Regions from separate parts of the Streptomyces sp. NPDC006743 genome, predicted to be linked through region 3. Evidence: predicted binding sites of a transcription regulator. Region 3 holds the regulator's gene; each other region holds the start of a gene.
What was found. Region 3 encodes HrcA, which represses chaperone genes, less so after heat shock. Its sites were predicted from a motif close to TTNGCACTCNGNNNNNCNGAGTGCNAA; they were not measured.

Region 1 (7,538 bases), on a different contig from region 3:
CATGTGACGGCACCTCTCACGAAGGATCGCTCGGGCCGGACGCGGTGCCGTCGGCACCGGGAACACGCCGGTTGCCCGAATGTTTCGGATGTGATTTCGAATGTTCCGGGAACGTAAGGCGTGCCGGGGGGTTCGTCAAGGGGTCGCGCAGAGATACGATCCCGGCCATGAAGCCGACCAAGACCCCCGCAACCCGCACCGCCACCCTCGCCGAGATCGCCCGCGAGGCCGGGGTGTCGGCTCCGACTGTTTCGAAGGTCCTCAACGGGCGTGCCGACGTGGCCCCGGCGACCCGCAGCCGCGTCGAGGACCTGCTGCGCGCCCACGGCTACCGGCGCAGGCGCGCCGAGGCCACCCGCTCGCCACTGATCGACGTCGTCTTCCACGAGCTGGAGAGCGCCTGGGCGATGGAGGTCATCCGGGGCGTGGAGAACGTGGCGCGGGACGCGGGTCTGAGCGTCGTGCTCTCCGAGAGCGCGGGCCGGCTCACCCCCGGCCGGACCTGGGCGGACCAGGTCGCCGCCCGCCGCCCGCACGGCGTGGTCCTGGTCCTGTCCGACCTCGACGAGTCCCAGCGGGCGCTGCTGACCAGCCGCTCCATCCCGTTCGTGGTGATGGACCCGGCCGGCGACCCGGGCACCGACGTGCCCTCGATCGGCGCGACCAACTGGCAGGGCGGGCTCGCCGCCACCCGGCACCTGGTGGAGCTGGGCCACACCCGCATCGGCGCCATCAGCGGGCCGTCCCGGATGATGTGCAGCCGCGCCCGGGTCGACGGCTACCGGGCGGCGCTGGAGACGGCGGGGGTGCCGGTCGACCCGTCACTGATCGTCACCGGCGACTTCCACCACGAGGCCGGCTACCGCCTCGGCCTGGAGCTGCTGCGCCGCCCGGACCGCCCGAGCGCGGTCTTCGCGGGCAACGACCTCCAGGCGCTCGGCCTGTACGAGGCGGCGCGGGAGCTGGGCCTGCGCATCCCGGAGGACCTGAGCGTGGTGGGCTTCGACGACCTGCCCGTGGCGCGCTGGGTCGGGCCGCCGCTGACGACCGTACGGCAGCCGCTCACCGAGATGGCGGAGGCGGCGGCGCGGCTGGTGCTCGACCTCGGACGGGAGGAGGAGCCGCCGGCGGCGACCCGGGTCGAGCTGGCGACGAGCCTGGTGGTGCGCAGCAGCACCGCGCGGCCGGCGGAGTGAGAGGTCAGCGCCGTCTTCGAAACTTTCGAAGACGGCCGCCGGAAGACGCCGGGGGCGCCGGAACGTACAGGAAGGTGCAGGAAGGCGCCGGAAGAGCCACCGGCGGGCGGAGCCGGCGCCCGGCACGCCGTGGGGGTGGCCGCGGCGGGGAGGCCTCCCGCCGGGCGACGGCGAGGCCTTCCGCTACGCGGCAGGGGCGGGATGCCCCAGCAGCATCGTCGGGGCGCCCGCGACCCGGGTGAGGAACACCGTCATCGTGCCGCGCCCGTGCGGCTTCGGCAGCACCTTGCGGCGCAGCTCCTCCGGCTCCACGGCCGAGCCGCGTTTCTTCACGGTGAGCGTGCCGATCTCGTGCTCCCGCAGCAGCGCCTTCAGCTTCTTGACGTTGAAGGGCAGCCGGCCGGTGATCTCGTAGGCGGTGGCGTACGGGGTGGGGCGGAGCTCGTCGGCGGTGACGTAGGCGATGGTCTCGTCGACGAGGCCGCCGTCGAGTTCCTCGGCGACCTCGGCGACCAGGTGGGAGCGGATGACGGCGCCGTCGGGCTCGTACAGGTAGCGGCCCACCGGCCGCACCGGCGGGTCGGGCAGGCCGCGGCCGCGCAGGCTGTGCGGGCCGGGCAGCAGTGTCGCGCGCACCGTCCCCGGTTCGGTGCCGAACCACAGCACCGCTTCCTTCACGTCCCCGCCGTCGGAGATCCACTCGGCCTCGGCCTGCGGCGCGACCGCCTCGTGCGGGATGCCGGGGGCGACCTTCAGGGCGGCGTGCGGCGCCCTGAGCGCGGCCGCCACGGCCCAGGACAGCGGCGGTGAGTACGCCTCGGGATCGAAGATCCGCCCACCCGTCGCCCGGCCGCCCCCTCGTCCGCCGCCGCGCCGGGCGGGATCCACGAACACGGCGTCGTACGACGAGGTGTCGACCTCCGTGACGTCCGCCTCGCGGACCTCGATGAGGGCGTCGAGCCCGAGCGCCGCCGCGTTGGCGCGGGCCGCCGCGGCCGTCACAGGGTCCCGGTCCACGGCCAGGACGCGGATCCCGGCGCGGGCCAGCGCGATCGCGTCCCCGCCGATGCCGCAGCACAGATCCGCCAGGCAGGACACGCCCAGTTCCCTCAGCCGCGCCGCGCGGTAGGCCGCCACGCTCGCCCGGGTGGACTGCTCCACGCCGTTCGGGGTGAAGAACATCCGCTCCGCGTCCGCCGCCCCGAACTTCGCCGCCGCCCGCTGCCGCAGCCGGGCCTGTCCGAGCGCGGCCGAGACCAGGCCGGCGGGGTGCTCGCGGCGCAGCCGGGTGGCGACGGCGAGTTCGTCGGCGGGAGCGGTGCCGCGCACCTCCTCCAGGAGGGCGCGGCCCTCGGGGGTGAGGAGCGAGGCGAAGGCGTGCAGCGGGGCGAGTGGGTCGGTCACCGCCTCATTGTGGGCCAGTCGGTGGACGGTGCGGCGCCGGCCGCGGTGTCGCCGCGGGTTCGGGGCGGTGGCCTGCGAGGATCCGGCGCCATGAGTTCAGTAGTACAAAATGACAAAAATCGCCTCCCGTGCCTCGCGGGTCTCGCGGGTCTCTCGGGTCTCCTGGGCCGTCCTGGCCGTCCGGGACGCGGGGCCGCCGTCCGTGCCTCACTCGCCGCCCTCGCCGTCGCCGCCCTCGTCTGCGGCTGCGACCGGCCGGGCACGCCGGTGGCCCCCGCCCCGGGCCAGCAGCGCCTCCAGGCGCCCCCCGCCCGGGCCCTCGACTCCTACGCCACCCGGCTCAAGGTCTCCGCGGCGGCCCGCACCGCCGCCGCCAGGCGCTGGGGCCTGAGCCAGGCCCCGCTCCTGCCCCCGCCGCCACCCGCCGTCAAGCCGAGGATCCACGCCCGCCCCGGCTTCGAGGTGGACCACCAGGAGGAGTGGGACCTGCCCCCGGTCTTCACCACCGTGCCCACCAAGGACAAGATCCTCTTCCTCACCATCGACGACGGCGCCGAGAAGGACCCCGCCTTCCTGCGCATGATGAACGACCTGAAGGTCCCCTACACGGCCTTCCTCAGCGACTACCTCGTCAAGGACGACTACGGCTACTTCCGCAAGGCCCAGTCCCTCGGCAACACCCTGAACAACCACACGCTGCACCACCCGTACCTGCCGGGCCTGTCCTACGACGAGCAGCGGCACGAGATCTGCGACATGCAGGACATCATGCTCAAGCAGTTCGGCAGGCGCCCGCAGCTCCTGCGCCCGCCCTACGGCAACTACAACCAGGACACCCTGCGCGCCGCCAAGTCCTGCGGCATCAAGTACGCGCCGATCTGGAACGAGGAGGTCTACGTCGACCACTGGGAGTTCCGCGAGGACGACAAGCGGCTGCGCCCGGGCGACATCGTGCTCACCCACTTCCGCGGCCGCGGCGAGTGGGACGGCACCATGGTCGACGACATGCGCCGCTTCCTGAGCTACGCGACCGCCAAGGGGTACGCGGTGGCCCGGCTGGAGGACTACCTGTGAGACCGCGGCCGTGGCCGCGGCGCACGGCCGCGGCACTGCTCGCGGCCGTGCTGCTGCTCCTGGCCGGCTGCGCCTCGTCCGTCGACCCGATCGAACGGCTGGGCCGCAAGGCCGCCCAGCGGGTGCGGCCGACCGGCCCGGCCGCGCCCCCGCAGCCGTACCGCCGCTGGGGCCTGACCGCCCCGCTGCCCGCACCCCCGCAGCCGCCGGCCCGCCCCCTCTCCCGTGCGACGGCAGCCGCCGGCCGGGCCTTCGCGCCGCCCCCGGTTCTCGACCACGTCGACACGCCCGACCGGGTCGTCTTCCTCACCTACGACGACGGCGCCGAACGCGATCCGCGGTTCGTCGACATGGTCCGCGAACTGCGGCTGCCGGTCAGCATGTTCCTCACGGACAGCGTCATCGGGCCGGAGTACGGGCACTTCGCGCGCCTGCTGTCGGTCGGCGCGGCCCTGGAGAACCACACCCTGGAACACCCGGCCCTGCGCGGCCTGCCCTACGCCGGCCAGCGCGCCGAGATCTGCGGCCAGCGCGACAAGCTGCACGCCCGTTTCGGCGTCCGCCCCCGCCTCTTCCGGCCGCCCTACGGCGTCTACGACGACACGACCCTGCGCGCCGCCGCCGACTGCCAGGTCTCCGCCGTGGTGCTGTGGCGCGCCTCGATGACGGAGACCCGCCTGCGTTTCACCCGCGGCCGCCCCGCGCTGCGCCCCGGCGACATCCTCCTGGTCACCTCGGACGACGACGACCTGGACGGCCCGACGCTGCGCGAACGCACCACACGCCTGCTGCGCGACATCGAGGCGGAGGGGCTGACGGTCGGAAGGCTGCAGGACTACCTGTGACGGGTCAGCCCGTCCGGCCCTTGAGGACGAGGCCGTCCGGACCGGCAGCGGGGGACTGGGGGCGGCGGCTCCCGGGCTGCCCGCCGCAGTTGGACGGCACCTGCGCGAGCACCCCTGAAGAGCCCGTCCTCCTCCGACGCGCCGCACGGCAATTGGCACTCCGCTTGACCGAGTGCTAATCGCGGTCATAGTCTCGGCTCTGGCACTCCCCACCGGAGAGTGCCAACAACGCGACGGGCAGGTCCGGCACCCGCGACGACGGATCGACCTGGTCGCCACCTCAGACAGTTAACCCCGTGAGATCTCCGAAGGGGGAGGTCGGATCGTGACGACCGCCAGCTCCAAGGTTGCCATCAAGCCGCTCGAGGACCGCATCGTGGTCCAGCCGCTGGACGCCGAGCAGACCACGGCCTCTGGCCTGGTCATTCCGGACACCGCCAAGGAGAAGCCCCAGGAGGGCGTCGTCCTGGCCGTGGGCCCGGGCCGTTTCGAGGACGGCAACCGTCTTCCGCTCGACGTCAAGGTCGGCGACGTCGTGCTCTACAGCAAGTACGGCGGCACCGAGGTGAAGTACAACAACGAGGAGTACCTCGTCCTCTCGGCTCGCGACGTGCTCGCGATCATCGAGAAGTAAGTCACCTCAGCATTCCTGCTGTGAGCTGCGCCCCTGGCCCCCGCGACCGTTGAGAAGCCGGGCGTCCGGGGCGCAGTCTCTTTTTCACCCAAGATTTCCGAGAGGGCTCCCGCTGCCATGGCGAAGATCCTGAAGTTCGACGAGGACGCCCGTCGCGCCCTCGAGCGCGGCGTCAACAAGCTCGCCGACACGGTCAAGGTGACGATCGGCCCCAAGGGCCGCAACGTCGTCATCGACAAGAAGTTCGGCGCCCCGACCATCACCAACGACGGCGTCACCATCGCCCGTGAGGTGGAGATCGAGGACCCGTACGAGAACCTCGGCGCCCAGCTGGTGAAGGAGGTGGCGACCAAGACCAACGACATCGCGGGTGACGGCACCACCACCGCCACCGTGCTCGCCCAGGCGCTGGTGCGCGAGGGCCTGAAGAACGTCGCCGCGGGTGCCTCCCCGGCGCTGCTGAAGAAGGGCATCGACGCCGCGGTCAAGGCCGTCTCCGACGACCTGCTCGCCTCGGCCCGCCCGATCGACGAGAAGTCCGACATCGCCGCCGTGGCCGCGCTGTCCGCCCAGGACCAGCAGGTCGGCGAGCTGATCGCCGAGGCCATGGACAAGGTCGGCAAGGACGGCGTCATCACCGTCGAGGAGTCCAACACCTTCGGTCTGGAGCTGGACTTCACCGAGGGCATGGCCTTCGACAAGGGCTACCTCTCGCCGTACTTCGTCACCGACCAGGAGCGTATGGAGGCCGTCCTCGACGACCCGTACATCCTGATCAACCAGGGCAAGATCTCCTCGATCGCGGACCTGCTCCCGCTGCTCGAGAAGATCATCCAGGCGAACGCCTCCAAGCCGCTGCTGATCATCGCCGAGGACGTCGAGGGCGAGGCGCTCTCCACCCTCGTCGTCAACAAGATCCGCGGCACCTTCAACGCCACCGCGGTGAAGGCCCCCGGCTTCGGCGACCGCCGCAAGGCGATGCTCCAGGACATGGCCGTCCTCACCGGCGCCACCGTCATCTCCGAGGAGGTCGGCCTCAAGCTCGACCAGGTCGGTCTCGACGTGCTCGGCTCCGCCCGCCGCGTCACCGTCACCAAGGACGACACCACGATCGTCGACGGTGCCGGCAACAAGGCCGACGTCGAGGGCCGCGTCGCCCAGATCAAGGCCGAGATCGAGTCCACCGACTCCGACTGGGACCGCGAGAAGCTCCAGGAGCGCCTCGCGAAGCTGGCCGGCGGCGTGTGCGTGATCAAGGTCGGCGCCGCCACCGAGGTGGAGCTGAAGGAGAAGAAGCACCGTCTGGAGGACGCCATCTCCGCGACCCGCGCCGCGGTCGAGGAGGGCATCGTCTCCGGTGGTGGCTCCGCGCTGGTCCACGCCGTGAAGGTGCTCGAGGGCAACCTCGACAAGACCGGCGACGAGGCCACCGGTGTCTCGGTCGTCCGCCGCGCCGCCGTCGAGCCGCTGCGCTGGATCGCGGAGAACGCCGGCCTGGAGGGCTACGTCATCGTCTCCAAGGTCGCCGAGCTGGAGAAGGGCAGCGGCTACAACGCCGCCACCGGCGAGTACGGCGACCTGGTCAAGGCCGGCGTCATCGACCCGGTCAAGGTCACCCGCTCCGCCCTGGAGAACGCGGCCTCCATCGCCTCCCTCCTCCTGACGACCGAGACCCTGGTCGTCGAGAAGAAGGAAGAGGAAGAGCCGGCCGCCGCGGGCCACAGCCACGGCCACGCCCACTGAGGCAGCGCTCTGACCCGAGCCGCTCAGCGACTCGGGCGGACCACCGGTGCCCGGCACCCCTTCGGGGGGGTGCCGGGCACCGCGCGTTCGGCCGGCCGGCTAACGGGTCCGTGCGGCGGCTCTCGCACCGGCCGGGCGATCGCACCGTGAGCGGCGGGTGACCACGCTGCCCACCGGGCCGCCGCGGTCGTACGCGAAGAGCACGCGACGCCGCCCGCCCGCCACGGATCGGCGAGGGCGCCGCCCCGCTCACCACAGGCCCACGCACCCCCGTCGGCACACCGGCCCACCGGTCCTGTCGGCCCCTGCCCGGGGCCGCCCGCCGGACGACGCCGGCCCTCGGTCAGACCGCGCCTCGGCGCAGGCGGTGAGTGAGGATGCCCTGGACGTCCGTGAGCCACTGGCGCAGTGGGACGCCGTCGGGGGGGTAGACCATGAGGCCAAGGATCTCTGCAGCACGTTCCAGTTCCTTGTCCGATGAGACGCAGGAAAGGAAGGCGCCGAGTTCTTCGGCGGCTTCGGCGAGATATTCCTCCGGGTTTCCGTCGAGATAGTCGTCGAGGGCCTCCCGATGGGACCGGTAGAACCTCGGGTGGTCCTGGTGGAAGTAGCCGCCCAGCAAAGAGGAGAGCTCCGGGAACT
Region 2 (7,538 bases), on a different contig from region 3:
AGCATGTGGTGGACGAACCACAGCACCGAGTTGGCGATGCCGTTGTAGGCGTCGGAGAAGACGTCCGGGGCGATGTCGAGCATCCGGACCCGCTGGCCGCCGGTGTCCTCGGCCGGCAGCCGCCGGCCGTCCTCGAAGCGCCGTACGGCCTCCCGGTCGGCGTCGCCGAGCGCGGCGCACACCCAGACCGCGCCCGCGTCCGGGCCGATCGCGGACAGGCCGGAGACCAGCCCTCCGCCGCCGCGTTTCGCGTGCAGGGAGCCGTCCTCGCGCAGCTCGTACGAAACCGGCCCGCGATTGGACGCGACCAGCACTTCGGCACCGTGCGTTGCAGCCATGGTCCTCAACCTAGCCCGGCTTTCGAACGCTCAAACGTACGCGGCGGCGCCCCGCCGGCGCGGCGGGTCCGGTCCCGGCCACCCGCCCGGCGGCGGCCCGCACCCGGGCGCGGTCACCCGGCCGGGGCCCGCGCCGGGTCCCGGCGACGTGCTCCCGCCGTCCGCTTCGGGTCAGGCCACCCGGCGGGCCGCGTACTCCGCGATCTCCGTCATCGGGGGGCGTTCCTCGGTGTCCACCGAGTACGTACGCGGCTCGAAGCCGTCCGCGCCGCGCTCGAACTGCGTGAGCGAGGGGCGGAGCAGGTGGCCGCGGGCCAGGCGGAGCTGGGCCGTGCGGTAGATCGCGGCGGACATCCGCCCGAGCGCCTGCCCGTCCTGGTGGCGGTGGATGCGCTCGCCCACGTCCACCTGGGCGAGCGCGTCCAGGCCGACCAGGTGCAGCGCGTCGACGAGCATGCCCAGCTCGACGCCGTACCCGACCGGGAACGGCAGTTGCTCCAGCAGCGAGCGGCGGGCCGCGTACTCACCGCCGAGCGGCTGCACGAATCCGGCCAGCTGCGGCCAGTGCATGTTGAGCAGCGGCCGGGCCATCAGCTCGGTGACCCGGCCGCCCTGCCCGGCGGCGGTGCCCAGCGGACGGTCGTACATCGCCTTGACCAGCTGCACCTCCGGATCGGTGAGCAGCGGCCCGACGATGCCGGTGACGAAGTCGGCGGAGAACTCCCGCAGGTCGGCGTCGACGAAGCAGACGACGTCCCCGCGGGTCACCAGCAGCGAGCGCCACAGCACCTCGCCCTTGCCGGGCACCGCGGGGATGCGGGGGAGGATCGCGTCGCGGTGCACCACCCGGGCGCCCGCCGCGGCGGCCACCGCCGAGGTCCGGTCGGTGGAGCCGGAGTCGACCACGACGAGTTCGTCGACCAGCGGGACCCGCGCCATCAGGTCGCGGCGGATCACGGAGACGATGTCGCCGACCGTCTCCTCCTCGTTCAGCGCGGGCAGCACGACGCTGACCGAGGAGCCGCTCGCGCGTTTGGCGGCCAGTACGCCGTCGAGCGGCCGATCGGCGACGGACCAGGACCGTGTCCTCAGCCAGCGCTCGACTTCTTCCAGCACGGTCGGTGACTCCTCACTCCTGCTCGGATCGCTGCGGCCCGCTGCCCGGCCCGGATCACATCATCGTGTGATCTGTCTCGCGGTTCGGACGTCCGTCTCGCCCCGTCCTGGCCGTCGGTTACAGTCTTGAACAACGCGGACGACGCTCGCATGCCGGGGTCGCCGCGACCTGCCACCGCGTGATCGCGCGGCAGGACACAACAGCAGGACCACAACCGAATACCGCTCATCCAGAGGGGCAGAGGGACACGGCCCGATGAAGCCCCGGCAACCCTCCAGCCGGTCTCGTACCGACGGATCGCTGTACGTCAGCCGTCCGCTCGCCACCGCGGGGCTCCCGGCTAGGGAAGGTGCCAAATCCGTCTCACGGCGAGATGCGTCGTGAGGAAGATGAGGAGAAAGGGCCTCGCCTCCATGGCTGTGCAGACAGTTGCCACCAGCACCGACACCCCCTCCGTCGATCTCGGCCCCGCCGCCGCGCTCAGCTGCCGCGAGTGCGGCCACCGCGTGCCGCTGGGCCCGGTCTTCGCCTGCGAGGAGTGTTTCGGCCCGCTGGAGATCGCCTACGACTTCTCGGGCCACGACACCGAGGAACTGCGCAAGAGGATCGAGGCCGGTCCGGCGAACATCTGGCGCTACGCCCCGCTGCTGCCCGTCCCCGCCGACGTGGCCGGCAAGCCGAACCTCAACCCCGGCTGGACCAAGCTCGTCCAGGCGGACCACCTCGCCGCCGAGATCGGCGTCGACACCGGCAGGCTCTTCGTCAAGGACGACTCCGGCAACCCGACGCACTCCTTCAAGGACCGGGTCGTCGCCCAGGCCCTGGAGGCCGCGCGCGCCTTCGGCTTCACCACCCTGTCCTGCTCCTCCACCGGCAACCTGGCCGGTGCCGTCGGCGCCGCCGCCGCCCGCGCCGGCCTGCGCTCGTGCGTGTTCATCCCGCACGACCTGGAGCAGGGCAAGGTCGTCATGGCCGCGATCTACGGCGGCGAGCTCGTCGGCATCGAGGGCAACTACGACGACGTGAACCGGTTCTGCTCCGAGCTGATCGGCGACCCGGCCGGCGAGGGCTGGGGCTTCGTCAACGTCAACCTGCGGCCGTACTACGCCGAGGGCTCCAAGACGCTGGCGTACGAGATCTGCGAGCAGCTCGGCTGGCGGCTGCCGGACCAGATCGTCGTCCCGATCGCCTCCGGCTCGCAGCTCACCAAGGTCGACAAGGGCCTGCGCGAGCTGATCGCGCTCGGGCTGGTCGAGGACAAGCCGTACAAGATCTTCGGCGCGCAGGCCGAGGGCTGCTCGCCGGTGTCCACCGCCTTCAAGGCCGGGCACGACGTCGTCCGGCCGCAGAAGCCGGACACCATCGCCAAGTCCCTCGCCATCGGCAACCCCGCCGACGGGCCGTACGTGCTGGACATCGCGCGCCGCACCGGCGGAGCGGTGGAGGATGTGACGGACGCGCAGATCGTCGACGCGATCAAGCTGCTCGCCCGCACCGAGGGCATCTTCGCGGAGACCGCGGGCGGTGTGACGGTCGGTGTCACGAAGAAGCTGGTCGAGGCCGGCGTCCTCGACCCGACGAAGACCACCGTCGTCCTGAACACGGGTGACGGCCTGAAGACCCTGGACGCGGTGGCCGGCACCGGTCTGACCGCCACCATCCGCCCGACCCTGGACTCCTTCCGAGAGGCTGGCCTCGCATCATGAGCGTGACCGTTCGCATCCCCACCATCCTGCGCACCTACACCGGCGGACAGGCCGAGGTGAGCGCCGAGGGCGCCACGCTCGCCGATGTGATCTCCGACCTGGAGAAGAACCACACGGGCATCGCCGCGCGCGTCCTGGACGACCAGGGCAAGCTGCGCCGCTTCGTCAACGTCTACGTCAACGACGACGACGTGCGTTTCGAGCAGGGCCTCCAGACCGAGACCCCGGACGGCGCCGGCGTCTCGATCATCCCGGCGGTCGCCGGCGGCTGACCATTACCGTAGGTAATGTCGATCACCGAGCGTGCCGTGAATTGCCCCCTCCGCGAGAGAAGCGGAGGGGGCAATTCCATGTGATTGAGCGCGGTAGAGTTGGGGAACACGCCCCGGATCTTCCGGATGAGCGCCTGTGGATTCCTGCCGCCCGCCGATGAGAAGCAGCCAAAATGCGCGGGTATTCTGCGGCATTTGCCTTGTTTTGCGGGGCCCGACTTGCCCGGGGATCGACTGAATTCTCGTCACATTCCGGACCGCTCCCGCCCGGAATTCTCGTCCGATTGACCTGTTGCAGACGGCAGTTGGACAGATACATTCAGCCGCGGTCGACGCGTTCCGGCGCACGCCCCCGATCCACGGGGGGTGAGGTCTGACCCGGATCCGCGAAGTGCGGATCTGTGCAAGGGCCAGTAATAGGGGAGTTAGGCATGGCTCAGGGCACCGTCAAGTGGTTCAACGCGGAGAAGGGGTACGGCTTCATCGCGGTCGACGGTGGTGCGGACGTCTTCGTCCACTACAGCGCGATCCAGATGGACGGCTACCGCACGCTGGAAGAGGGCCAGCGGGTCGAGTTCGAGATCTCGCAGGGTCAGAAGGGCCCGCAGGCCGACATGGTTCGCGTCACCGCCTGAACGTACGTCACACGAAGGGCCCACACCTCCACGGGGGTGTGGGCCCTTCGTCCGTTCCCGCCCGCGCCCCCGGCCGCCCGCCCGCGCCCCCGGCCGCCCGCCCGCGCCCCCGGCCGCCCGCCCGCGCGCCGGCCCGCACGCCCGGCCGCCCGCGTGCCCGCGCTCCCGCCCGACCGGCAGGCCCCCGTCCGCCCCCGGCTGATCCCGTCCGCGCGCACGCCCGGCGCGCGCGCCCGTCCATCACCCGACCACCACCCCTCATCGAGCCCGCTTCGCGGGCGGACCTTGCACTCGGGCATGCCGAGTGCTAATCATTGGCGTTAGCACTCTGAAGGTGAGAGTGACAACGAAGGACCGGGTCGGTGAGGCCCGCAGGCCGCGTGGGGCAAGGAACCACAAGGCCGGCGAGCCGTCCGTCGCGGGCGCGGGCGCGGTCCGAAGGAATCACCCCCAGTCCTGGAGGGACCACTTCACATGGCCAAGATCATCGCGTTCGACGAGGAGGCGCGGCGCGGCCTCGAGCGCGGCATGAACCAGCTCGCGGACGCCGTCAAGGTGACGCTCGGCCCCAAGGGTCGCAACGTCGTCCTCGAGAAGAAGTGGGGCGCGCCCACGATCACCAACGATGGTGTCTCCATCGCCAAGGAGATCGAGCTCGAGGACCCGTACGAGAAGATCGGCGCCGAGCTGGTCAAGGAAGTCGCCAAGAAGACGGACGACGTCGCCGGTGACGGTACGACCACCGCGACCGTCCTCGCCCAGGCCCTGGTCCGCGAGGGCCTGCGCAACGTGGCCGCCGGTGCCAACCCGATGGCCCTGAAGCGCGGTATCGAGAAGGCCGTCGAGGCCGTCTCCGCCGCCCTGCTCGACCAGGCCAAGGAGGTCGAGACCAAGGAGCAGATCGCCTCCACCGCCTCCATCTCCGCCGCCGACACCCAGATCGGCGAGCTGATCGCCGAGGCCATGGACAAGGTCGGCAAGGAAGGCGTCATCACCGTCGAGGAGTCGCAGACCTTCGGTCTGGAGCTCGAGCTCACCGAGGGCATGCGCTTCGACAAGGGCTACATCTCCGCCTACTTCGCGACCGACATGGAGCGCATGGAGGCGGTGCTCGAGGACCCGTACATCCTCATCGCCAACTCCAAGATCTCCTCGGTCAAGGACCTGCTCCCGCTCCTGGAGAAGGTCATGCAGTCGGGCAAGCCGCTGCTGATCATCGCCGAGGACGTCGAGGGCGAGGCCCTGTCGACCCTGGTCGTCAACAAGATCCGCGGCACCTTCAAGTCCGTCGCCGTCAAGGCCCCGGGCTTCGGCGACCGCCGCAAGGCCATGCTCGGCGACATCGCCATCCTCACGGGCGGCGAGGTCATCTCCGAGGAGGTCGGCCTCAAGCTGGAGAACGCCACCCTCGACCTGCTGGGCAAGGCCCGCAAGGTCGTCATCACCAAGGACGAGACCACCATCGTCGACGGTGCCGGCTCCTCCGAGCAGGTGGGCGGCCGGGTCAACCAGATCCGCGCCGAGATCGAGAACAGCGACTCCGACTACGACCGCGAGAAGCTCCAGGAGCGCCTGGCGAAGCTCGCGGGCGGCGTGGCCGTCATCAAGGCCGGTGCCGCCACCGAGGTGGAGCTGAAGGAGCGCAAGCACCGCATCGAGGACGCCGTGCGCAACGCCAAGGCGGCCGTCGAGGAGGGCATCGTCGCCGGTGGTGGCGTGGCCCTGCTGCAGGCCTCCCAGGTGTTCGAGAAGCTGGAGCTGGAGGGCGACGAGGCCACCGGTGCCGCCGCCGTCAAGCTGGCGCTCGAGGCCCCGCTGAAGCAGATCGCCGTCAACGCCGGCCTCGAGGGCGGTGTCGTGGTGGAGAAGGTGCGCAACCTGACCCCGGGCCACGGCCTGAACGCCGCGACCGGCGAGTACGTCGACCTGGTCGCCGAGGGCATCATCGACCCGGCCAAGGTGACGCGCTCCGCGCTGCAGAACGCCGCGTCGATCGCCGCGCTGTTCCTCACCACCGAGGCCGTCATCGCCGACAAGCCGGAGAAGGCCGCCGCGGCCGCTCCGGGCGGCATGCCGGGCGGTGACATGGACTTCTGATCCCGCGCGGATCAGGCTCGTCCTTGCCGAGGGCGGCACTCCCTGGAGACAGGGGGTGCCGCCCTCGGGCGTGTCCGGGGCGGCGGGCGCCCGGGGGACGGAGGCGGTGGCTCCTCCCATACCATTCGGTATGCATACCGCCCGGTATGCAGCCGGCAGGTCTTCACCGTCCTTCCGAGGAGCCCCCCGTATGACCGTCACCACCACCCCCGGCCCCGTCCCCGGACCGGAGTCCGCCTCCCGGGCGGCCCGCGTCCTCTCGCGTCCCGTCACCCTGAACGGCCTGACCGTCCCCAACCGGATAGTCATGGCCCCGATGACCCGCCGGTTCTCGCCGGGCGGTGTCCCGGGCGAGGACGTGCGCTCCTACTACGCCCGCCGGGCCGCCGCCGGGGTGGGCCTCATCGTCACCGAGGGCACGTACGTCGGGCACCCCTCGGCGGGGGAGAGCAGCAGGGTGCCGCGCTTCCACGGGGAGGAGCAGCTCGCGGCCTGGGAGAAGGTCGCCGGGGCCGTCCACGCGGAGGGCGGCACGATCGTCCCCCAGCTGTGGCACGTCGGCATGGTCCGCCAGGAGGGACGGCCGCCCTTCCCGGACGCGCCCCCGGTCGGCCCGTCCGGGCTGCGCCTGGACGGCACCGAGGGCGGCCGGGCGATGACGCGGACCGACCTGGACGAGGTGATCGGGGCCTTCGCCGAGGCGGCGGGCGCGGCGCAGCGCCTCGGCTTCGACGGCGTGGAGATCCACGGCGCCCACGGCTACCTGCTGGACCAGTTCCTGTGGGCGGGCACCAACCGCCGTACGGACGCCTACGGCGGTGATCCGGTGGCCCGGACCAAGTTCGCGGCGGAGGTCGTCGAGGCGGTCCGCGCGGCCGTCTCGCCCTCCTTCCCGGTCCTCTTCCGCTACTCGCAGTGGAAGCAGGAGGCCTACGACGCCCGGCTCGCCGGGACGCCGCAGGAGCTGGAGGCGATCCTGGCCCCGCTGGCGGCGGCCGGGGTGGACGCCTTCCACGCCTCCACCCGCCGGTACTGGCTCCCCGAGTTCGAGGGCTCCGACCTCAACCTGGCGGGCTGGACGAAGAAGCTCACCGGCAGGCCGGTCATCACCGTCGGCTCGGTCGGCCTCCAGGGCGGTGACTTCCTCCGCGGCCTGCGGGGGGAGGGTGCCGCGGTCGGCGGCATCGACAACCTGCTGGACCGGCTGGAGCGCGAGGAGTTCGACATGGTCGCCGTGGGCCGGGCGCTGCTCCAGGACCCTGAGTGGGCGGCGAAGGTGCTCACCGACCGCACCGCGGACCTGAAGCCGTTCGACGCGGCGGCACTGACCACACTGAGCTGACCCGAGCGGGACCCGCCCCGCCTCCACGGCA
Region 3 (7,538 bases):
CCTCGCGCGCGGTGGCCCGCCACTTGCCGAGCGCCTTGAGTCCCCGCTCGCCCTTCCACTGGGTGATGCAGCGGGAGGCGGCCCAGGGCACGATGGCGTCGACGCCGACCTCCGTCATGGTCTCCACGGCCAGTTCGCCGCGGTCGCCCTTGGGGAGGGCCTGGACGACGGTGATCCGGGGCGAGGGCGGGGGTTCCTCGGTCACCGGGTCCAGCCGCACGACGAGCCGGTCCTTGCCCTCGGTGGCGCTCACCTCGCCCCCGGCCCACCGTCCGGCGCCGTCCGTGAGCACGACCCGCTCGCCGGGCTGGAGCCGCTTCACCGAGACGGCGTGCCGCCCCTCGGCGCCGTCCAGCACGAACGGGGCCGGGCCGGCCTCCAGCCGGTCGGCCACGAACACGGGTGCGGTCATCGCGCCTCGCCTCCCCTGCGCGAACCGGCCGCCGACTCGCGCCGGGCGGCGTCCAGTTCTTCCGCGAGCACCCCGACCAGCTCGCCGGCGGGCAGCGCGCGGGCCTGGCGGTGGCCCTGACCCGCCCACAGCGCCATGCCCTGCGGGTCGCCGGCCTTCGCGGCGGCCTTGCGCAGCGGCGAGGTGAGGTGGTGGACCTCCGGGTAGGCGGCGGGCGCGTACGGGCCGTGTTCGCGCACGAAGCGGTTGACCAGGGCGCGGGCGGGCCGCCCGGAGAACGCGCGGGTCAGCTCGGTGTGCGGGAAGACGGGGTCGGTCAGGGCCTGCTTGTGCAGGGCGTGCGCCCCGGACTCGGGGGTGGCGAGGAACGCCGTGCCCAGTTGGGCGGCGCTCGCTCCGGCCGCGAGGACGGCGGCGATCTGGCTGCCGCGCATGATGCCGCCGGCGGCGACGACCGGCAGGTCCACGGCCTCGCGGATCTGCGTGACCAGGGAGAGCACGCCGATGCCGGCGCCGTCGTTCTCCGGCCGGTCGCGGTGGGTGCCCTGGTGGCCGCCCGCCTCCACGCCCTGGGCGATCACCGCGTCCGCGCCCGCTCGCGCCACGGCCAGCGCCTCGTCGACGGTGGTCGCGGTGGCCAGGACGTACGTGCCGACGCGGTGCAGGGAGTCGATGACCTGGCGGGTGGGGACGCCGAAGTGGAAGGAGACCACGGGGACCGGGTCGTCCAGCAGGACGGCGAGCTTGACCTCGTAGCCGTCGTCGCGCCCGCACTCGGGATCGCCCAGCTCCGTCTCGTACCAGGTGGCCTCACCGGCCAGCTGCTGCGCGTAGAGGTCCACGGCGCCGGACGGGGGCGCGGCGTAGGCCGTTTTGGCGGAGCCGGTGCCCGCACCGGGGTGCTCCGGCTGGGGCATGAAGACGTTCACCCCGAAGGGGTGGCCGGTCAGCCCGCGCATCTGCTTGATCTCCTGGTACATGCCGTCCGCCGTCTTGTACCCGGCCGCCAGGAAGCCCAGCCCGCCGGCCTCGGACACCGCGGCGGCGAGCTGCGGCCCCGCGGGGCCGCCCGCCATCGGAGCCTGCACGATCGGACGGGGGAGGAGATCGGTCAGTGCGGACAGTGCGGAGGACATGACCGCATGGTGTCACGTCCCGCGTACGGCTCCGAATCGGGGCGTCCGCGGCATGTGCCGAAGGCGGCCACCGGCGTCGGTGGCCGCCTTCGGCGCCGCTGCACGGCGTTCAGCTCGCCTCAGCGCCCGTTGAACGCGTCCTTCAACCGGGAGAAGAGGCCCTGCTGCCCGGGCTGGCTGTGCCTGCCCGGGGGCCGGCCCCCGGACCCCCAGCCACACCGATCGCCCACGTCAGCGCCCGTTGAACGCGTCCTTCAACCGGGAGAAGAGGCCCTGCTGCCCGGGCTGGAACTGCCCCTGGGGGCGCTCCTCGCCGCGCAGTTCGGCCAGCTCGCGCAGCAGGCGCTCCTGCTCGGGGTCGAGCTTGGTCGGGGTCTGGACCTCGACGTGGACGATGAGGTCGCCCCGGCCGCCGCCGCGCAGGTGCGTGACGCCGCGGCCGTGCAGCGGGATCGACTGGCCGGACTGCGTGCCGGGCCGGATGTCGACCTCCTCCATGCCGTCCAGCGTCTCCAGCGGCACCTTGGTGCCGAGGGCCGCCGCGGTCATCGGGATGGTGACCGTGCAGTGCAGGTCGTCGCCGCGGCGCTGGAACGTGGCGTGCGGCAGCTCGTGGATCTCGACGTAGAGGTCACCGGCCGGGCCGCCGCCGGGACCGACCTCGCCCTCGCCGGCGAGCTGGATCCGCGTGCCGTTGTCCACACCGGCCGGGATCTTCACCGTCAGCGTGCGGCGGGCGCGGATGCGGCCGTCGCCGGCGCACTCCGGGCACGGGGTCGGCACGACGGTGCCGAAGCCCTGGCACTGCGGGCAGGGCCGGGAGGTCATGACCTGGCCCAGGAAGGACCGGGTGACCTGCGAGACCTCGCCGCGGCCGCGGCACATGTCACACGTCTGCGCGGTGGTGCCGGGCGCGGCACCCTCGCCGTTGCAGGTGGTGCAGACGACGGCCGTGTCGACCTGGATGTCCTTCGTCGTGCCGAAGGCCGCCTCGTCCAGCTCGACCTCGAGCCGGATCATGGCGTCCTGGCCGCGCCGGGTGCGCGAGCGCGGCCCGCGCTGCGACGCCGTGCCGAAGAACGCGTCCATGATGTCGGAGAAGTTGCCGAAGGAACCGGCACCGAAGCCGCCCGCGCCGGCCCCGCCGGACTGCGAGAGCGGATCGCCGCCGAGGTCGTAGACCTGCTTCTTCTGCGGGTCCGACAGCACCTCGTAGGCGGCGTTGATCTCCTTGAACCGCTCCTGGGTCTTCGGGTCCGGGTTGACGTCCGGGTGGAGCTCGCGCGCGAGCCGCCGGAACGCCTTCTTGATCTCATCCTGCGACGCGTCGCGGCGCACGCCGAGGACGGCGTAGTAGTCCGTGGCCACTTACGACTCCGCCAGGATCTGTCCGACGTACCGTGCCACTGCGCGTACCGCTCCCATCGTTCCCGGGTAGTCCATGCGGGTCGGTCCGACCACGCCGAGCTTGGCGACTGCCTCGCCGCCCGAACCGTAGCCCACCGACACGATGGACGTGGAGTTGAGTCCTTCGTAGGCGTTCTCGTGACCGATGCGCACGGTCATGCCCGGATCCTGTGTCTCACCGAGCAGCTTCAGCAGGACGACCTGCTCCTCCAGCGCCTCCAGAACGGGCCGGATGGTGAGGGGGAAGTCGTGGGGGAAGCGGGTCAGATTGGCGGTGCCGCCGATCATCAGCCGCTCCTCGTTCTCCTCGACGAGGGTCTCCAGGAGGGCGGAGAGCACGGTGGCGACCGTCCCCCGGTCCTCCACGTCGAAGCCGTCGGCGAGGTCCTCCACCAGGTGCGGCACGTCCGTGAAGCGGCGGCCCGCGACCCGGCTGTTCAGCCGCGCCCGCAGGTCCGCCAGGGACGTCTCGCCGAACGGCGCCGGGCAGTCGATCATCCGCTGCTCGACCCGCCCGGTGTCCGTGATCAGCACGAGCATCACCCGCGCGGGCGCGAGCGAGAGCAGTTCCACGTGCCGGACGGTCGAACGGGTCAGCGAGGGGTACTGCACCACGGCCACCTGCCGGGTCAGCTGCGCCAGCAGCCGCACCGTGCGGGCCACCACGTCGTCGAGGTCGACCGCGCCGTCGAGGAAGTTCTGGATGGCGCGCCGCTCGGGCGCGGTCATCGGCTTGACCCCGGCGAGCTTGTCGACGAAGAGGCGGTACCCCTTGTCGGTGGGGATGCGGCCGGCGCTGGTGTGCGGCTGGGCGATGAAGCCCTCGTCCTCCAGGGCGGCCATGTCGTTGCGGACGGTGGCCGGTGAGACGCCGAGGTTGTGCCGCTCGGTGAGCGCCTTGGACCCCACCGGCTCCTCGGTGCCGACGTAGTCCTGGACGATGGCACGCAGCACCTGCAGCCTTCGCTCGCTGAGCATCGCGCACACCTCCAGAGTCGTCACTCGGTTCCCGCCTGGCACTCGGCGCATACGAGTGCCAGCATCCCCCGGCCCAGTGTACGGCCGTCGGGTACACCGGGGGCAAGACTGGTCCGCGCAACGCTAGCGTCCAGGTATGACGGTGACTTGGGAAGACCTGGGGTGGGAGCGGCTGGCCGAGGGCGTGGGCCGGGTGCGGCTGCCGGTGTGGGACTGCACGGCCGCACTGGTCGTCGGGGCCGGTGCCGCGCTGTGGGTGGACCCGGGGGCGTCCGTCGCGGAGGGCGCGCGGTTGCGTGCGCGGGCGCGCGAGATCACGGGCGGCCGTGTGACTCTTCTCGCGCTCACGCACCCGCACTTCGACCACGTCTTCGGGGCGGCGGCCTTCGAGGAGGCGGCCGAGGTCTTCGCCGCCGAGGGGGCGGGCGCGGTGCTCGGCGACGCGCGCGAGCGCGCGGAGCTGCGCGCGGACGCGGTGCGCCAGGGGCTGGACGCGCGGGCAGCCGAGGAGGCGGCCGCGGCCCTGGTACGGCCCGGCCGCGAGGTCCGCGACCGGCTGACCGTCCCGCTGGGCGGCGGCCGGGAGGTGCTGCTGGCGAACGTGGGCCCGGGGCACACCGCGCACGACCTCGCCGTGGTGGTGCCCGGCGAGGGGCCGGGCCGGGGGCCGGTGGTCTTCTGCGGTGACCTGGTCGAGGAGTCCGGCGAACCGCAGGCGGGCCCGGACGCCGTGGTCGAGCGGTGGCCGGCCGCTCTGGACCGGCTGCTGGAGCTGGGCGGCGAGGACGCGCTGTACGTCCCCGGGCACGGCGCCGCGGTCGACGCGGCCTTCGTCCGGGCCCAGCGGGACGCGCTGGCCGAGCGCTTCGGCGTGTCGCGCTGATCACCGCCCCGGATCTCCCTATCGTCACTCGAATGCGCCAGTACTCCGCCGACCTGACCCCGCCCTGGAAGAAGAAGTCCCAGCCGGCGTTGGAGGTCGCGGCCGAGCCGGGCCTGGTCGTCGAGGAACCGGTGACCGGATTCTGCGGGGCGGTCATCCGCTGCGAGGCGGGCACGGTGACCCTGGAGGACCGGTTCGGCAAGCACCGCGCCTTCCCGCTCCAGCCGCGGGGCTTCCTGCTGGAGGGGCGGCCGGTGACGCTGGTGAGGCCCGCCGCCGGTCCGGTACGGCCCACCCGCACGGCCTCCGGTTCGGTCGCCGTGCCCGGCGCACGCGCGCGCGTGGCCCGCGCCGGCCGCATCTACGTGGAGGGCCGGCACGACGCCGAGCTGGTCGAGAAGGTGTGGGGCGACGACCTGCGCATCGAGGGCGTCGTCGTGGAGTACCTGGAGGGCGTCGACGACCTCCCCTCGATCGTCGCCGAGTTCGCGCCCGGCCCGGACGCCCGCCTCGGCGTCCTCGTCGACCACCTCGTCCCGGGCAGCAAGGAGTGGCGCATCGCCGAGTCGGTGACCAGCGAGCACGCCCTGGTCGTCGGCCATCCGTACATCGACGTCTGGGAGGCCGTGAAGCCGGCCTCCCTCGGCATCGGGTCCTGGCCCCGGATCCCGCACGGCCAGGACTGGAAGAAGGGCGTCTGCCGCGCGCTGGGCTGGCCGGAGAACACGGGCGCCGCCTGGCAGCAGATCCTCGCGCGGGTGCGGTCCTACAAGGATCTGGAGCCGGAGCTGCTGGGCCGGGTCGAGCAGCTGATCGACTTCGTGACGGAACCCGCGTAGCTCCCGCGGCCGGGCGCGCCTCAGTCCACCAGGTCCCGCACCACCGCGTCCGCCAGGAGCCGCCCGCGCAGGGTGAGCACGGCGCGGCCGGCGGCGTACGGGCCCTGCTCCAGGAGCCCGTCGGACAGGGCGCGCCGGGAGGCGGCCAGGCCCTCCGGCCGCAGCAGGGAGAGCGGCGCGCCCTCCTTGAGCCGCAGCTCCAGCAGGATCCGCTCCACCCGGCGGTCCTCCTCGGTGAGGAGTTCGCGCCCGGCACCCGGGGAGCGGCCCTGGGCCAGGGCGGCGGCGTACGCGCCGGGGTGCTTGACGTTCCACCAGCGCACGCCGCCGACGTGGCTGTGCGCGCCGGGGCCCGCGCCCCACCAGTCGGCGCCGCGCCAGTACAGCTCGTTGTGCAGGCAGCGGCCCGCCTCGGAGGTGGCCCAGTTGGACACCTCGTACCAGTCGAAGCCCGCTGCGGACAGCGTCTCCTCGGCGATCAGGTACCGGTCGGCGTGCACGTCGTCGTCGGTCATGGGGACCTCGCCGCGGCGGATCCGGCGGGCGAGCCGGGTGCCCTCCTCGACGATCAGCGCGTAGGCCGAGACGTGGTCGGGGCCGGCGCCGAGGGCCGCGTCCAGGGAGGCGCGCCAGTCGTCGTCGGACTCGCCGGGCGTGCCGTAGATCAGGTCCAGGTTGACGTGCGCGAAACCGGCCGCGCGGGCCTCGGCGACGCAGGCCTCGGGGCGGCCGGGGGTGTGGGTGCGGTCGAGGATCTTCAGCACGTGCTGCCGGGCGCTCTGCATGCCGAAGGAGATCCGGTTGAAACCGCCCTCCCGCAGGGTCGCCAGGTAGGCCGGGTCGACGGACTCGGGGTTGGCCTCGGTGGTGATCTCCGCGTCGGGCGCCAGACCGAACTCGTCGCGGACCGCCGCCAGCATCCGCACCAGGTCGTCGGCGGCGAGCAGCGTGGGCGTGCCGCCGCCGACGAAGACCGTACGCACCTGGCGCGGGTCGTCGCCGAGGACCTTGCGGGCCAGCCGCACCTCCTCGACGAGGGCCGCCGCGTAGTTGTCGCGGGAGGCGAGCACACCGCCGGTGCCGCGCAGCTCGGTGGCGGTGTAGGTGTTGAAGTCGCAGTAGCCGCAGCGGGTGGCGCAGTAGGGCACGTGCAGGTAGAACCCGAGGGGCCGGCCGGCGGCCCCGGCGAGCGCGGACGCGGGCAGCGCGCCGTCGGCGGGGACGGGCTCGCCGTCGGGGAGTGCGGAAGGCATGCCTTCCATTGTCCAGTACGGCGCTCCTTGCCGTGCCCGGAGCACGAGGAGGGCCGGGTCGTCACTGTGCCCGGAGCACGAGGAGGGCCGGGTCGTCACTGTGCCCGGAGCACCAGGAGGGCCAGGTCGTCACTGTGCCCGGAGCACGAGGAGGGCCAGGTCGTCACTGTGCCTGGAGCACCAGGAGGGCCAGGTCGTCCTCGGGCGGGCGCTCGCCGAACTCGTGCACGAGCTGCCGGATGCGTTCGGCGATCAGGCCGGCGTCGAGGCCCGCGCAGCCGGCGAGGGCGGCGGCGAGCCCGTCGCCGTCGTCGAACTGGCGGGAGCCGGAGCGCCGCTCGGTGACCCCGTCGGTGACGCACAGGAGGGTGTCGCCGGGCACCAGCTCGAAGCTCTCGCACAGGTACGTCTCGTCCTCGATGACGCCGAGCAGCGTCTGCGGGCGGGCGACCGTGCGGACGCCGCCGTCGCGGGCGAGGACCAGCGGCAGCGGGTGACCGGCGCAGGCCAGGGTGCAGCGCACACCGCCCTCGAAGGGGGCCAGCTCGCCGTAGAGCAGGGACAGGAAGCGGGTCTGCGGGGCGTCGCCGGGCGCGACGGGGCCGACCAGGGCGCGGGCCGCGGCGTCGG

Region 1: groES (co-chaperone GroES) is a predicted target of HrcA. The motif match lies at 4,672-4,698, and genes of this name have one in related genera.
Region 2: groL (chaperonin GroEL) is a predicted target of HrcA. The motif match lies at 4,353-4,379, and genes of this name have one in related genera.

Annotation. Positions count from the first base shown of each region.
Region 1 is NZ_JBEYJA010000003.1:239,492-247,029, reverse strand. Features, by position in the region: gene ABZ719_RS04165 (extracellular solute-binding protein) at 1-3, opposite strand, end outside; gene ABZ719_RS04160 (LacI family DNA-binding transcriptional regulator) at 168-1,196, shown strand; gene ABZ719_RS04155 (class I SAM-dependent methyltransferase) at 1,380-2,600, opposite strand; gene ABZ719_RS04150 (polysaccharide deacetylase family protein) at 2,691-3,674, shown strand; gene ABZ719_RS04145 (polysaccharide deacetylase family protein) at 3,671-4,519, shown strand; gene groES (co-chaperone GroES) at 4,845-5,153, shown strand; gene groL (chaperonin GroEL) at 5,271-6,896, shown strand; gene ABZ719_RS04130 (contact-dependent growth inhibition system immunity protein) at 7,240-7,538, opposite strand, start outside.
Region 2 is NZ_JBEYJA010000004.1:185,406-192,943, reverse strand. Features, by position in the region: gene ABZ719_RS05460 (trehalose-6-phosphate synthase) at 1-338, opposite strand, end outside; gene ABZ719_RS05455 (glucosyl-3-phosphoglycerate synthase) at 510-1,454, opposite strand; SAM riboswitch class I at 1,678-1,851, shown strand; gene thrC (threonine synthase) at 1,869-3,161, shown strand; gene ABZ719_RS05445 (MoaD/ThiS family protein) at 3,158-3,433, shown strand; gene ABZ719_RS05440 (cold-shock protein) at 3,865-4,068, shown strand; gene groL (chaperonin GroEL) at 4,543-6,165, shown strand; gene ABZ719_RS05430 (NADH:flavin oxidoreductase) at 6,356-7,507, shown strand.
Region 3 is NZ_JBEYJA010000006.1:98,037-105,574, reverse strand. Features, by position in the region: gene ABZ719_RS07765 (16S rRNA (uracil(1498)-N(3))-methyltransferase) at 1-412, opposite strand, end outside; gene ABZ719_RS07760 (nitronate monooxygenase) at 409-1,548, opposite strand; gene dnaJ (molecular chaperone DnaJ) at 1,780-2,916, opposite strand; gene hrcA (heat-inducible transcriptional repressor HrcA) at 2,917-3,933, opposite strand; gene ABZ719_RS07745 (MBL fold metallo-hydrolase) at 4,070-4,816, shown strand; gene ABZ719_RS07740 (DUF3097 domain-containing protein) at 4,849-5,655, shown strand; gene hemW (radical SAM family heme chaperone HemW) at 5,676-6,908, opposite strand; gene ABZ719_RS07730 (ATP-binding SpoIIE family protein phosphatase) at 7,072-7,538, opposite strand, start outside.